Regions from separate parts of the Lysinibacillus sp. NPDC094177 genome, predicted to be linked through region 2. Evidence: riboswitches for the same ligand, from Rfam matches in the RefSeq annotation. Region 2 holds a riboswitch; each other region holds the start of a gene.
The links. A riboswitch is a leader RNA that binds a small molecule or an ion and turns the genes downstream of it on or off. The one in region 2 is predicted to bind S-adenosylmethionine.
Positions count from the first base shown of each region.

Region 1: linked by a shared signal. The riboswitch ahead of ACQKNC_RS12470 (cyclase family protein) and the one ahead of metA (homoserine O-acetyltransferase MetA) in region 2 are both predicted to bind S-adenosylmethionine.
Region 3: linked by a shared signal. The riboswitch ahead of ACQKNC_RS21500 (methionine ABC transporter ATP-binding protein) and the one ahead of metA (homoserine O-acetyltransferase MetA) in region 2 are both predicted to bind S-adenosylmethionine.

Region 1 is NZ_JBNNTW010000006.1:161,088-166,008, forward strand. It holds gene ACQKNC_RS12455 (winged helix-turn-helix transcriptional regulator) at 1-321, opposite strand, end outside; gene ACQKNC_RS12460 (MFS transporter) at 431-1,615, shown strand; gene ACQKNC_RS12465 (hypothetical protein) at 1,876-2,286, shown strand; SAM riboswitch class I at 2,433-2,537, shown strand; gene ACQKNC_RS12470 (cyclase family protein) at 2,636-3,373, shown strand; gene ACQKNC_RS12475 (DedA family protein) at 3,432-4,028, opposite strand; gene ACQKNC_RS12480 (Cof-type HAD-IIB family hydrolase) at 4,645-4,921, opposite strand, start outside.
Region 2 is NZ_JBNNTW010000005.1:160,065-164,985, forward strand. It holds gene ACQKNC_RS10580 (endospore germination permease) at 1-1,248, shown strand, start outside; gene metA (homoserine O-acetyltransferase MetA) at 1,315-2,250, opposite strand; SAM riboswitch class I at 2,408-2,518, opposite strand; gene ACQKNC_RS10590 (hypothetical protein) at 2,787-3,272, opposite strand; gene ACQKNC_RS10595 (hypothetical protein) at 3,496-3,798, opposite strand; gene ACQKNC_RS10600 (hypothetical protein) at 3,851-4,099, opposite strand; gene ACQKNC_RS10605 (peptidase G2 autoproteolytic cleavage domain-containing protein) at 4,282-4,921, opposite strand, start outside.
Region 3 is NZ_JBNNTW010000022.1:25,168-30,088, forward strand. It holds gene ACQKNC_RS21480 (arsenate reductase family protein) at 562-918, shown strand; gene gcvH (glycine cleavage system protein GcvH) at 999-1,379, shown strand; gene ACQKNC_RS21490 (toprim domain-containing protein) at 1,565-1,906, shown strand; gene ACQKNC_RS21495 (thioredoxin family protein) at 1,923-2,225, shown strand; SAM riboswitch class I at 2,289-2,392, shown strand; gene ACQKNC_RS21500 (methionine ABC transporter ATP-binding protein) at 2,477-3,505, shown strand; gene ACQKNC_RS21505 (methionine ABC transporter permease) at 3,495-4,163, shown strand; gene ACQKNC_RS21510 (MetQ/NlpA family ABC transporter substrate-binding protein) at 4,281-4,921, shown strand, end outside.

The sequences.
Region 1 (4,921 bases), on a different contig from region 2:
ATCTTGTAGCTTTTCGATATGTTTTTCACCCCAAGTGCAAAGGATGTTCAGCACAGGGTCCATTTCTTGACCATAAGGTGTTAACGAATATTCAACTTTCGGCGGTACTTGATTGAACACCTTGCGATTAATTAATCCAGACTGCTCTAATTCACGCAATTGGCTTGTTAGCATTTTTTGCGAAATGCCTGGAATCAATCGGCGAAATTCATTCGTACGAATCTGACCATGGTGGTTAAGATGACAAAGAATAATAGGTTTCCATTTGCCCCCAATGACTTCAAGAGTGGCTTCAACACCAATATTATAAACTTTTTTCATTGTAAACCCCCTGTAATATTCAAAAGTAACTAAAAGTACCCTACGAACTTTTTGGTATGTATGAATATTACTATACACTATACAAAAAATCAAAGGAGATATTATTAGAATGAAAGATACAAAAGTGCCGAATGCCAAACTAACATTACTCGCACTTGCCATCAGTGCATTTGGTATCGGCTCTACAGAATTTATAAGCGTCGGATTACTTCCATTAATTACAAAAGATTTTGATATAACATTAAGTACTGCGGGCTTAACCGTATCCATATATGCACTAGGTGTAACTATTGGTGCACCACTTTTAACAGCATTAACATCGCGCCTTAGTCGCAAAAATGTGTTATTGCTCGTCATGGTACTTTTTATTATCGGGAATTTACTTGCAGCTCTAGCACCCTCATTCTCATTACTAATTGCCGGCCGTATTATTTCAGCATTAGCACATGGCGTGTTTATGTCTATTGCCTCTGTTATCGCTGCAGATGTTGTGGCACCTAATAAACGAGCAAGTGCAATAGCTTTTATGTTTACAGGGCTAACATTAGCAACTGTCACTGGTGTCCCGCTAGGAACTTTTATTGGACAAGTAACTGATTGGCGAATGTCGTTCATTTTCATTGTTCTCATAGGCATCATTGGATTAATTAGTAATGCCCTGCTCGTGCCAAGTCACTTATCGAAAGGTAATCCAATATCCATTCGAGATATTGGTAAAGTATTAGGGAATATTCGAATGTTATTAATCCTCTTTATTACTGCAATTGGGTATGGTGGCGCATTCGTTGTATACACCTATGTTTCTCCTATTTTAGAGCAGTATATGGGCTACTCACCAAAGGCAATTGTCGTGATCTTAGTTGTATATGGTATTTGTGTTGCCATCGGTAATACATTAGGTGGTCGTTTTGCGAATAATAACCCTTTACGTTCTATTTTTATTATCTTTATCGGCTTAGCATTGGCAGTACTCGGCATCGGCTTCTTTTTGGAATCATCAATCATTGGATTATTGATGGTCTTTATGATGGGGCTATTTATGTTTATGAATGTGCCAGGATTACAGCTTTATGCCGTTCAGCTTTCAGAAAAGTATATACCATCAGCTATTTCAATGGCTTCAGCATTAAACATTTCAGCTTTTAACATTGGCATTTTTCTAGGGTCATACATCGGAGGATTCATCATTCGTCATCAATCATTAGCTCATACTCCTATATACGGATTCGGCATGGTGATGATTGCTGCAGCTACTACATTTCTATGGTTACTCTTTGATAGAAACAAACTTTGAAGATTTATCGGAACAAAATCTCATTTTATCGGAATCTTTTCTCGTTTTATCGGAACAATTTCAATTTTTATCAACGGGTACCTCCTCAGGGATTAGTCATAGTTGAGACCCTGGAGCGAAGCGGCAGCAACAAATGGCTTTTCTGTGCGAAAGCGAAGCGGCAGCAACAAATGGCTTTTCTGTGCGAAAGCGTAGCGGCAGCAACAAATGGCTTTGTTGTACATAATATAAGGTATCAGCATAGGATAGGAGGAATTTAGTTGTATTACAATCCTTATCCGTATTTTGTCTATCCTAATTATTATCCGGCATGGGTAATGGCAAATCAGCCAACAATTCAACACCCTTCTAGCCATCTAGCAATGCCGACAAACCCAACGAATAGAAGTCCATTTCCAATCGTCAATACAAAGAAATTGAAGACTTCCGCGAAACGGATCAAGGATATTATGCAGCAAGCACAATTACTTACGGATAAAATTGATGAATCAGAGCAATTTGCACATGATCTTATGGACGCGGCACAACAATCAAAGAAAACAGAAGTTGAAAAGTTAATTGCGTCAACAGGCATTACTATAAAATACGAAACTACCTATACACCAGATGGATTTCGTATAACATTTACTGAAAGTAGCTGTTGTAAACTAACATTAATTTTGGGTTGGTGAAGAGTTGGTCCTTTGAAGAGGGCCACTTTTTTTGCCTTTAGCATCTTTATGAATTTTAACCTTGTATCCCTATCGAACTTGTAAACTATAAATAAATATGCTAAAGTATTTGTAATTGTTATTTCTGAAAATTCTTATATTATTTTTTCTTATCAAGAGAGACGGAGGGATTGGCCCTATGAAGTCTCAGCAACCAGCCTATAGGTATGGTGCTAATTCCAATTGGCAAAATTCAGCCTTGAAGATGAGAAGACTTACTTATGTTGCATTGCACAAGAGTCCTCTTCTTCAAGGAGGACTCTTTTTTATTGTTGCATTCAAAAAAATTAAAAGAAAGCAGGGAACTATTATGACAAACGAACTTTTACGAGCAATTCAACTATTGAAATCGAAAGAATGGGTCGATTTAACACATACATTTGGTCCAAATTCTCCTCATTTCTTTATGTTTGACGATGCAAAATTTGAAACATTATTTTCGCATGACGATGGCTTCTTTGCACAACAATTCACTTTCCCTGGGCAATACGGAACACATATCGACCCACCTATTCATTTTGTGCGAGATACACGCTATTTAGAAGAATTGGAGCTAAAAGAACTAGTGCTACCACTAATCGTTATTGATAAATCGAAGGAAGCCGAAATTAATAACGACTACACGTTAAGTATTCAAGATATTCTTGACTTTGAAGCTGAATATGGAGAAATTGAAGCAGATACCTTTGTTGCGCTGCGTACCGATTGGAGTAAACGTTGGCCAGATAAAGAGTCTTTCAGCAATAAGGACGCTGATGGTAATAATCATATTCCGGGCTGGGGATTAGAAGCGTTACAATTTTTATTCAACGAACGAAAAGTAAGTGCTATTGGCCACGAAACTTTTGACACGGATTCAGCAGCAGATTTTCGTAAAAACGGTAAGTTAGACGGTGAATATTTTGTGCTAGAGAAGGATACTTACCAAATTGAGCTTATGACAAATTTGGATAAACTACCTCCAAAAGGGGCCGCTATATTCAATATTGTGCCAAAGCCTGAAAAAGCGTCTGGATTCCCTGTCCGTTCATTCGCAATATTACCTTAATATAGCAAAAGGTCTGATTCAATAAATATAGAATCAGACCTTTCTTCATGAAAATAATTTATTTCGCTGTATTCCTTCTTTTGAAAACAAAATAAACGATCAACATTATTAATATGAACAATACTATAAGATAAACACTGTAACGGGATACATATAACCCAACATAACGCCATTTCTCTCCAAGTATCGTTCCTAAGGTAATAAAAGTAAATGTCCATATAGTTGCTCCCGTATATGCAAAGAAAGCAAATTTTTTATAAGGATAATTATTAATAGCCGCAATATATGCTGTTAGATGACGCACACCAGGAATAAAATATCCTATTAATAATAATCCTGGACCTATTTTCGCAAATAACTTTTTAGTAAAATCAATTTTCTGTTCAGTAATATGGATTTTCGAACCGTATTTTTGCAATAAAGGAAGCCCGAATTTATAACCTATATAGTAGCTCAGGGTAATTCCCCCTGCCGCACCTACGATAGCGCTGATTAAAGCTGGGATATGTGCTAGAGTTTCGCGATAAACACTATACCCTACATATGTTAAAAATATCTCATCTGGAAGTGGTAGCCCAACAATCCCTCCAACTAGGATAAGAATGATGCCAAAATATCCGTAATGTTCAATAAGAGATTGCACATGATGCGCCATAATTCCATCCCACCTAAAACGTAATAATTTTTAATAGTTAGCTTTATAATAACTCAATGGAAACAACATTATGAGTGTTATGTATTTAATACAGTTTTCTCCAATCAATTATGCCTCGGCATAATTGCGTCCGGAATCGGCTTTGTGCTTAGGCCTGCAAATGTTTTTTGTGCGAAAGCGTAGTGCTAACGCAGCGACAGCAACAGATGTCTTTTGCGCGAAAGCGTAGTGCAACGAAGCGACAGCAACAGCATGATGTTGGTCACTCAGTCGTCGCCACAGGACGTGGCGTTCTTAGACTGAGTTCCTCTATTTCAGGGGTTGTTTGGACACCCGCTGAAAAGTGACTTAAAACCACATTCATCTCACCACCTATTGAAGTGGGAGACTTCTGTAACTGCCGTTTCACTTACGTTACATAAAACATCTGTACCTGTCGCTTCGCTTTCGGTCAAAAGACATCTGTACCTGTCGCTTTGCTTTCGGTCAAAAGACATCTGTACCTGTCGCTTCGCTTTCGGTACAAAAAATATTTGTACCTGTCGCTTTGCTTTCGGTCAAAAGACATCTGTACCTGTCGCTTTGCTTTCGGTCAAAAGACATCTGCTGAAAGGAGTTAAATTATTTGTAGCTCACGAAGAGCATAATCAATACCATTCTCAGTTGATTTTTTCGTTACATAATCAGCAACATTTTTTAATGCTTCACTACCATTGCCCATCGCAATACCAAAGCCAACCTGCTCCAGCATGTCGATATCATTATCTCCATCACCAAAAGCAAAAGCTTCCCCAGGGTTCAAGTTAAAATAATCTAGTACAGCCTGAACAGCAATAGATTTGGAAACATCATGTTGCAAAACGTTTGTAATGTAAGGGTGCCACCTTTTAAAT
Region 2 (4,921 bases):
GTAAAATCTTTATTCTTTAGTATTATTCGATTAATAAGTATTTTTTCATTCCCACTTGTCATATTATTAATGATTTTTCCTTCTAATGTTAACATCCATGAATCAGCACAAAAAGGTTTTTACATTGGCACAATTCTTGGAGGGATTGTCTTAATTGCTATCATTACACTGGCAATCCTTGTCCTAGGTCCGGCAAATACTGCTTCTAGGACATTTCCCAGCTATTCATTAGCTCAAAGAATTTCAATCGGGAATTTTTTGCAGCGTATTGAAGTTATTATGGCAGCAATGTGGATAATATCAATTTATATTAAAACCTTTATGTTTTTTTACGCTGGGGTCATCGGCATCGCACAAATATGTAAAATTAACAATCATCGACCCCTTATTTTCCCATTTGGAATGATTATCCTTGGACTTTCACAAATTGTTCATCCTAGTATCATTCATTCAGATATTTACAATAGAGAAACCTGGCCTATTTTTTCCTTTATTTTCGCGATTTTATTACCATTAGTTTTACTACTCGTCGCGAAAATTCGCAAAATTAACGGTAATCAAGGAAATAACACACAAAGTAATTGTAGTACACAGAATGAAAATGGAAGTAATAACGGGAATTCTTCGCAGAGTGATAACAGTAGCAATGCCGGAAATGCTACACAAAGTGAAAATAATAACGGTGATTCTACACAGAGTGCTAATAGCAGTAATGCCGGAAGTGCCACTCAAAATGAAAGTACTAGTAATAACGATAATTCTACTCAAAGTGATAGTAATAGCAATCCCGGGAATGCTACACAAAAAAGTAATAGTAATACTGATAATTGTGCTCAAAATGAAAATAGTAGCAATGCCGGAAGTGCCACTCAAAATGAAAGTACTAGTAATAACGATAATTCTACTCAAAGTGATAGTAGCAACAATGACGGGAATACTACACAAAAAAGTAATAGTAATACCGATAATTGTGCTCAAAATGAAAGTAGTAGCAATGCCGGAAGTGCCACTCAAAATGAAAGTACTAGTAATTACGATAATTGTGCTCAAAATGAAAATAGCAGCAATGACGAAAATTCTATGCAGAATAATAGTAATAACAATGCTGGAAACACTACTCAAATTGCAAGTAGTAACAATATCGAAAATCTTCCGCAAAGTGATAGTAGCAGCAATACAACACAGAATTATAGCGATACTGGTAATACTCCAAGCAGTGATAGAAATAAAAATTCATCTGAAAATTAAACAGCATAATGTTAAAAATGATGACCCTGAAATATCAAGGTCATCATTTTTTTAATTGCTACAGTGTTAAATATGATATTCAATCTCATCAACGAAATCCCATTCGTATGGTGTTTCTTGGTATACATAGTAGTTCAACCAATTCGAGAATAATAAATGTGTATGGGCACGCCACGAATTAATCGGTTCATTTGCTGGATTATCATGTGGGAAGTAATTCACTGGTACTTCAATATCTAATCCTTTCGCAACGTCACGACTATATTCATCTGCTAAAGTTGTCGCATCGTATTCAAGATGGCCGGTAATCATAATGTTTTTATTGTCCTTAGATTGCACAATGAAAACACCAGCATCTTCTGAATAAGATAGTAATCGTAAATCAGGGTGGTTGCGTACTTCGTCGATTGATACAGATGTGTAACGTGAATGTGGGGCTGTAAATAAATCACTAAAGCCACGTACTAAATCCACTGTTAAATCCGTAATAACATGAGAATATACACCTGAGCATTTAGCAGAAAGCTCAATTTTCCCAATGCCGTAATGATGGTATAATGCTGCCTGTGCACCCCAACATATATGTAGAACCGATGTTACGTTTTGCTTAGACCAATCCATTATTTCTGAAATTTCCTGCCAGTAGTTCACATCTTCGAACGCCATTTTTTCAACTGGTGCACCTGTAATAATCATGCCATCATAGCGGCGATGACGGATTTGATTGAAGGTCGTGTAAAATAACTGTAAATGTGATTTACTGACATTTTTCGATTCATGCGTAGCTGTATTTAAAAACGTAATATTAACTTGTAACGGTGTGTTACCTAATAAACGAAGTAATTGTAGCTCTGTTTTTTCTTTTTCAGGCATCAAATTTAAAATTAATATATTTAACGGACGAATTTGTTGGGTTTTTGCTCTATCCTCTTCCATTACGAAGATTTTTTCCTCACGTAAATGTTCTCCAGCTGGTAAGTTTTTCGGAATATTAATTGGCATCTTGCATTCCCCTCTCAATAATTTTTCTCTGTTAGAATCAATTAGTGCCTTAAGATCAATGCACGGGCCCTGCGCAAAGCTCAAATATCAAACGATAAAATTAAAAAATCCCCCTCATTCCATATGAGATAGAATGAGAAGGATTTTTCCACGTTCACTCTTATCTCTCAAAGGACAAATCCTTTGCTGGAATTAGCACCTTTCTAACTTTTGTTAGAGGTTGCTGAAGCGTCATCGGGCCAAATCCCTCAACTTCTCATGATAAGATTATTTAATTAAATAGAATTGTAACATGAACAATTAAGAATATCAATAATACATAGAATATTTCGTTATTAATCATGCATGTCATTATGTTTTAAGAGGAATTACAGTTTAGTTATTTATCTTTACGCTTCTTATTAAGTCTATGTAATTTTCATTGTAACTCATACTTCTGAAAAAAAGAAGTGTATAGCATTTACAAATAAAAAAGAAGGCAAGTAGCCCTCTCTAGACACTTTTTAAGTGTCTATTTTTAAAATCTTTTATTTGCTTTAAGCATTAGAATTACTGTTAAACTTTATAGGAATAGCCCTTGCAATAATCGTAATGATGTAGGTGATAATCGTCCCTCCAAAATAAGCTATGACTGGGGACCCCACAATAACTAGTAATAATAAAATGTTTCCAATAAAACCGAAGTCGTATTCGGCTTGGTCAGGAATCATATATAAGAGAGCAGCAATCAAATAAATAACAAAGATTGGAGCAACTATAAAGTTAAGAAAGTAAGATAACTTGGTTGCTTCGTTGGATTTTTGAATTAGCTGTTGAATAAAATATAAAATAGAAGTAGCTATGAATACAATGCAAATTACACCACCATAGTCTTTGTAAATGGAATCTAAAAAGTGCGATATCAAAGCCCCCAAAACAAGAACAACAGCGCCCACACCCAAAATACCACCAATAAATGCTGAACCACCACGAATTAAATTAAACCCGCCTAGTCCGTTTGGAATAAGTTGCCAACCCCACATAAATTAAAATCTCCTTTTCATAGGTAATTATACACATTTTTATTATACAGAAAGTTATAATTTATGGAAGCTTTTACTGGGATAAATTTTCTAGTGATTTGTTCAAGTTGTCACTCTTGATTGTCTTTATTTTATAGTGATTCGTTTGAACACTACTTTTTTAATAAAAATACGCTACCCGATGTGAGTAGCGCTTACTGAACAATATGGAACCATTACACTATTAAAATTTATTTTTATTAAGTATCCACAAACTCCCCATTGAAAAAAGCATTACACATAAACTTCCGATTAGTGACTGATGCCACCAATTAGAATTAACTACCTCTGTATTTACTGTATATGGATAACCTACAGTTGTATTTCCGTTAGATAATGACTTTGTCACCATTGGAACCCATTCAAAAACAGAACCCCCTAAGTTCCGAAAGGAAATAATAAAAACAAGTAATGCAACAACTAGGACTATCAACAATACATAGTTAATTGTTTTTCTGATGTCAGGATATCGAGCATTTATATTCATTCTATAATCACCCCCTTTACTTTTCAGTTTCGGATTTAACAATATGGAACTATCACTCATTAGTCCTCATATGTTGTAAAATTGAAGAAAGATCAAAAATATCTGGAGCAACTTTATTTATATTGTTTAAATCTCCTTCGTCTAATTTAAACTCATTAAGATATGCATCTAAAAATAACTCAATATCTTGTTTACTCAACTCATGTTTTTCTACTAGATCAACTACTTTTAAATTTCGTTCATGTTCTATATCCAGCAAAATTCTATTCATATCCCAATATGTCATATTTTCAGTAAACATTTCTTTTCCTCCTAAAATAAAATTACCTTTACATACGCTTTGAGAGAATAAAAGTTTCACGAAAATAAAATATAATTAGATTTTGTAGGTGGATCATAATCTCCAGCTAAAAACTTTACACCACTGTAAGTCAAATACCCCTACACTCGAGGTTACAATGTACTTGTTTCAATATGGAACGATTATTTAATAAATACTCTTACTATATTACTAGCAACACGTTCCATAACACGCATATTTGTAGGCTCTTCTGATAAAGTTAACTCACCATCTAATTTGCCTACTTTAGCGAAGTTGTTAGAGAATAGTGTACCATCGTCACGTACTAACAATTGTCCTGTTATACCAACTGGTGACCACTCAGGACGTTCTTCACGTGGTTTATACGTTTCATCAGGATTATAGTTAGGATTGATTAACGGTACATAACAGTCTTTTATTTCCATTGTTGCACTATCTTCATCATCTACTGCAGGTATTTCTAATTTAACCCAGTCATATTTAATACGTCCCCACTCATCAGTGATATACTTACCTGCCCATTCATCTTGATGCGAGTTACCAATGATTGAAGGATTAGCAGAGACAATGCCTAGAAAATAGTTATCTTTTGCTGTGGCTTTACGTATTCCGCCCTTATCAAGAGTTACAACGTACCCTACTCTATCATGGTTACGTGGGTTACCATCTTTCCATTCAAAGTATTCTGCATAGTCCGCACCTGTTGAGTTAAATGCAGATAACCCATAAGCAGCACCATTAAACTTTACACGAAAAGCATTACTTCTACTAGTTGGGCTTGTACCATTACCAATAACAAAA
Region 3 (4,921 bases), on a different contig from region 2:
ATTTATCGACCAACTTTCACAATTTATCACCCAACTTATGAATTTTATAGACATCCACCTGCAAATGAGCAAAAAAAGGATTCATACACAAACTGTGTGTGAATCCTTTGTCGCGCAGTCTCCACTCCAATCAACTAATACGCATAGCGTGCATCCTCTGACATTTGTTTTATAGCAAAAGGGTTTCGTCTGCGAGAAAGCGAAGCGGCAGCAACAACGAAATGCATAAATTTTAATAAAAGTTCTACACTATTGCTGATTGGAGTGGAAGGCTACTCGACTCCCGTGGTAAAGCGAAACAGGCGAGACCCTGAGGCCAACACGATGTTGGTCACGAAGGCGTTGTCACAGGACGTGACGTACTTAGCCTTCGTTCCTTTAGCGGAGGAAGCGGCTCATCGAACGCCCCTAGGAAAGCGCCCAGCCGGAACGGAAATCAACCCCACGCTTTGGCATGATGAGTTTCATTTTGGTTCGTAACGGTTATGATGGTATACTACAGAAAATGAGGGAGACACTGAAAATGTAGTGTCCTAATAATGATAGTAGAGGAGCCTATAAATGACGATTCAATTTATTCATTATCCAAAATGTACTACTTGCAAAAAAGCTCAGAAGTGGCTAAATGACAATGGGGTATCATACGAAGAGGTACACATTGTCGAACAACCGCCTACAAAGGACGAATTATCAAACCTATGGCAAGCTAGTGGACAACCTTTAAAGAAATTTTTTAATACTTCTGGTATGAAATATCGAGAGCTTGGCTTGAAGGATAAACTTGCTGAAATGACTGAAGAAGAGCAACTTGAACTGCTTGCTTCAGATGGTATGCTGATTAAACGTCCAATTGTAACCGATGGAAAAAAAGTTACTTTAGGGTTTAGAGAATCAGATTTTGAGCAAGCTTGGAAATAACCCTATTTATCCTTGTTTTTATAGAAGAAGTATGGCACACTGAAAATGAATATATTACATATTTATGGAGGGGTTAATGCATGAGCACACCTAAAGACTTACGTTACTCTGAAGAGCACGAATGGGTAAAAGTAGAAGATGGTAAAGTACGTATTGGTATTTCTCATTTCGCACAAGCTGAACTTGGAGATATCGTTTTCGTTGAACTTCCACAAGTTGGCGACGAAATCAAAACTGATGATCCATTCGGTAGCGTTGAATCTGTAAAAACAGTTTCTGAATTATACGCACCAATCTCAGGTACAGTAGTTGAAGTAAATGCAGATTTAGAAGATAGCCCAGAATTCGTTAATGAATCACCATATGAAAAAGCATGGATGATCGTTGTAGAGCCTGCTGATGCATCAGAAGTTGAAAAGCTTATGACAGCTGAGCAATACGAAGAAATGATTGCAGAATAAGACAAGCCTGAATTAGAAAAACGTCGGAAACTACCGACGTTTTTTATTATCTTCATTCATCCCGCTACTATAACAGTGAGAAGAATGCAAGTATATTCCTTTATCAATAGGTGTCTAACTGTATCAACGATAAAGTTTATTGATATAATGAATTATAAGGGATATGTCTAAATGGGGGTGGCGTGATGGTCGAGGGAAAATGCTTAATTGTCGAAGGCCGATCGGATAAGCTTCAAATTGAACCTATTTTAAATGAAGATGTTAAAATACTTTGTACGAATGGTACAATTGGTGTGCATCAATTAGAAGAGCTACTTGATCCATACGAGGGTTGTGAGCTTTATACGTTTTTTGATGCAGATACATCGGGTGATAAACTACGAGCATTAATGGACAGACATTATCCAGAGGCTGAGCATTTACGTACGATGCCAACATATAAGGAAGTTGAGACAACTCCGAAGAAGGTGTTAGCAGCGATATTGCTTCGTGCACACTTCTCAATCCATAATGAATATATTTTGTAAGGTTGCGTGAAAAATGATGGAAGAATGGTCAAAAGAGCAGTGGGACGCGGTTGTCCAGTCAGGTGAAAAGGCTGCCTTTTATTTATATACGCCAATGTGTGGAACGTGTGCAGTTGCATCGAAAATGATGACGGTTATTGAGCAATTGCTACCACAGCTACAAGTCGGCAAAGCGAATATTAATTTTATAGAGCAAATAGCTTATGCTCATAAAATCGAAAGTGTACCATGTTTACTCGTATGTGAAGGCGGAGAAGTGACAGAAAAGGTTTATGCCTTTCAATCCGTACCATATTTATACGAATTGTTAAAAAACTAATTGACTGAATATTAATCGCGTGGTAAAGTAACAAATATATTAAAAAACAATAAATATATCGAACTCTTATAAAGAGCGGCGGAGGGAAGTGCCCTATGAAGCCCGGCAACCATCACAATGTGAAAAGGTGCCAAATCACCCAAAGATTTATCTTTGAAAGATGAGAGAACGGTTTAGCGTATAATTTACGTGACCCCTTCTACTTGTCTATAAGTGAAGGGGTTTTTTATATAAGAAAAGGAGAATTCGCTATGATCAATCTTCAAAATATTACGAAGAAATACAAAACTACGAATGGCGAATTAACTGCAGTTAAAGACGTCAACCTTTCTATTAATAAAGGTGAAATTTTTGGCATTATCGGTTATAGTGGCGCTGGTAAAAGTACAATGATTCGCTTGTTAAACGGTTTAGAAAAGCCTACATCTGGTACAGTGACAGTTAACAATCAAGAATTTTCATCCATAAAGGGGCAAAAGCTCAGAGATGCTAGACAAAAGGTCAGTATGATTTTCCAACATTTCAATTTACTTTGGTCTAGAACCGTTGCGGAAAACATCGCTTTCCCACTAGAGATAGCAGGTGTTCCAAAGGCACAACGTGAAGCACGTGTGAAAGAATTGATAACACTTGTTGGTCTAGATGGACGCGCTAAGGCGTATCCATCACAACTATCCGGGGGGCAAAAGCAACGTGTAGGTATCGCTCGTGCGCTTGCTAATAACCCAGAGGTATTGTTATGTGATGAGGCAACATCTGCACTCGATCCGGAGACAACAGATGCTATCCTTGATCTTCTTGTCGATATTAACGAACGATTAGGTCTAACGATTGTGTTAATCACACATGAAATGCACGTTATTCGCAAAATTTGTCATCGTGTAGCGGTTATGGAAGCTGGAGAAATTGTAGAACGTGGTGAAGTATTACAAGTATTCCAAACTCCGCAAGCGGCCATTACGAAAAAATTCGTTTCTCAAATTACAGATACGAAGGAAACACAGGAAACCGTGGCACAAATTAAAGCAAATTATCCTAATGGACAACTTGTTAAGCTAATCTTTGTAGGAGAAAAAACAGAGCAGCCTGTCATTTCACATCTTGTGAAACAGTTTGATGTAGAAGTAAGTATTGTACATGGTAATATTTCGCAAACGAAAAATGGCGCGTACGGTACACTTATTGTGCAAATTGATGGGTCAGAGGCCAATGTTGCTGCTGCACTTAGCTACTTAAATACAGTCGAAGTACAAACGGAGGTGATTGCAAATGCTAACTAGTCTTTTTCCGAATGTCGACTGGGAAAAAATGTGGGACGCTACGTATGAAACATTGTACATGACAACAATTTCTACGGTTATCACATTTATACTTGGATTAGTGATTGGAATCTTATTGTTTTTATCAAGTCCTAACCAACTATGGGCCAATAAAATTGTGAACTTTTTAACCGGCTCAATCGTTAACATTTTCCGTTCGATTCCATTTATCGTTTTGATTATCTTATTAATTCCATTTACGAAATTTTTACTTGGCACAATTCGTGGCGCAGATGCGGCTTTACCAGCACTAATTATTGGCGCTGCACCATTCTATGCACGAATGGTATTAATTGCTTTACGTGAAATTGATAAAGGTGTTATTGAAGCAGCTCGTTCAATGGGTGCCAAAACGTCAACGATTATTTGGAAAGTATTAATTCCAGAATCGTTACCAGCGCTTATTTCTGGTATTACTGTAACGGCTGTAGCACTTGTTGGCTATACTGCGATGGCAGGTATTATCGGTGCAGGTGGTCTAGGAAACTTAGCATTCTTAGATGGTTTCCAACGTAATCGCACAGATGTAACTTTAATGTCGACTATATTAATCTTAATAGTTGTATTTGTTATTCAATGGATTGGCGACATGATTACGATCAAAACAGATAAACGCTAATGAGGCGCTAATAAAAATTGTAGTGACAAAAAGAGTATTCCGTTACGAACATCTAAGAGGTTATCTCGGTTTTATACCGCTAACATATTTAAATAGGAAAAAAGGGAGAGTAATAAAATGAAGAAGTTATTAGCAGGATTATTTTTATCAGTATTAGTACTAGCTTTAGCCGCTTGTGGTGCTGGTAAAAAAGAAGATACAAGCTCAGGCTCATCATCTAATGATAGTAAAGAAAAAGTAACGTTAACAGTAGGTGCTTCGAATACACCTCATGCGGTTATTCTGGAAAAAGCAAAACCAATTTTAGCTAAAGAAGGTATCGATCTTAAAATTGAAAAATATCAAGATTATGTATTACCAAACCAAGATTTAGAATCTGGCGATCTTGATGCAAACTACTTCCAACACATCCCTTATTTAGAGAAAGAAATTAAAGAAAAGGGTTATGATTTTGTAAACGCTGGTGGTATTCATATTGAACCAATCGGTATCTACTCTAAAAAATATAAATCTCTTGAGGATTTACCAGAGGGTGCAACAATTTTACTTTCTAACTCTGTTGCAGATCACGGGCGTATGCTTTCATTATTAGAAGCTAAGGGCTTAATTAAACTTAAGGATGGAGTAGATAAAACATCTGCTGAACTTAAAGATGTTGAAGAAAATCCTAAAAACTTCAAATTCGATGCAAATACAGCGCCTGAAATGCTTGTACAAATGTATGAAAATAATGAAGGTGATGCAGTTCTTATCAATTC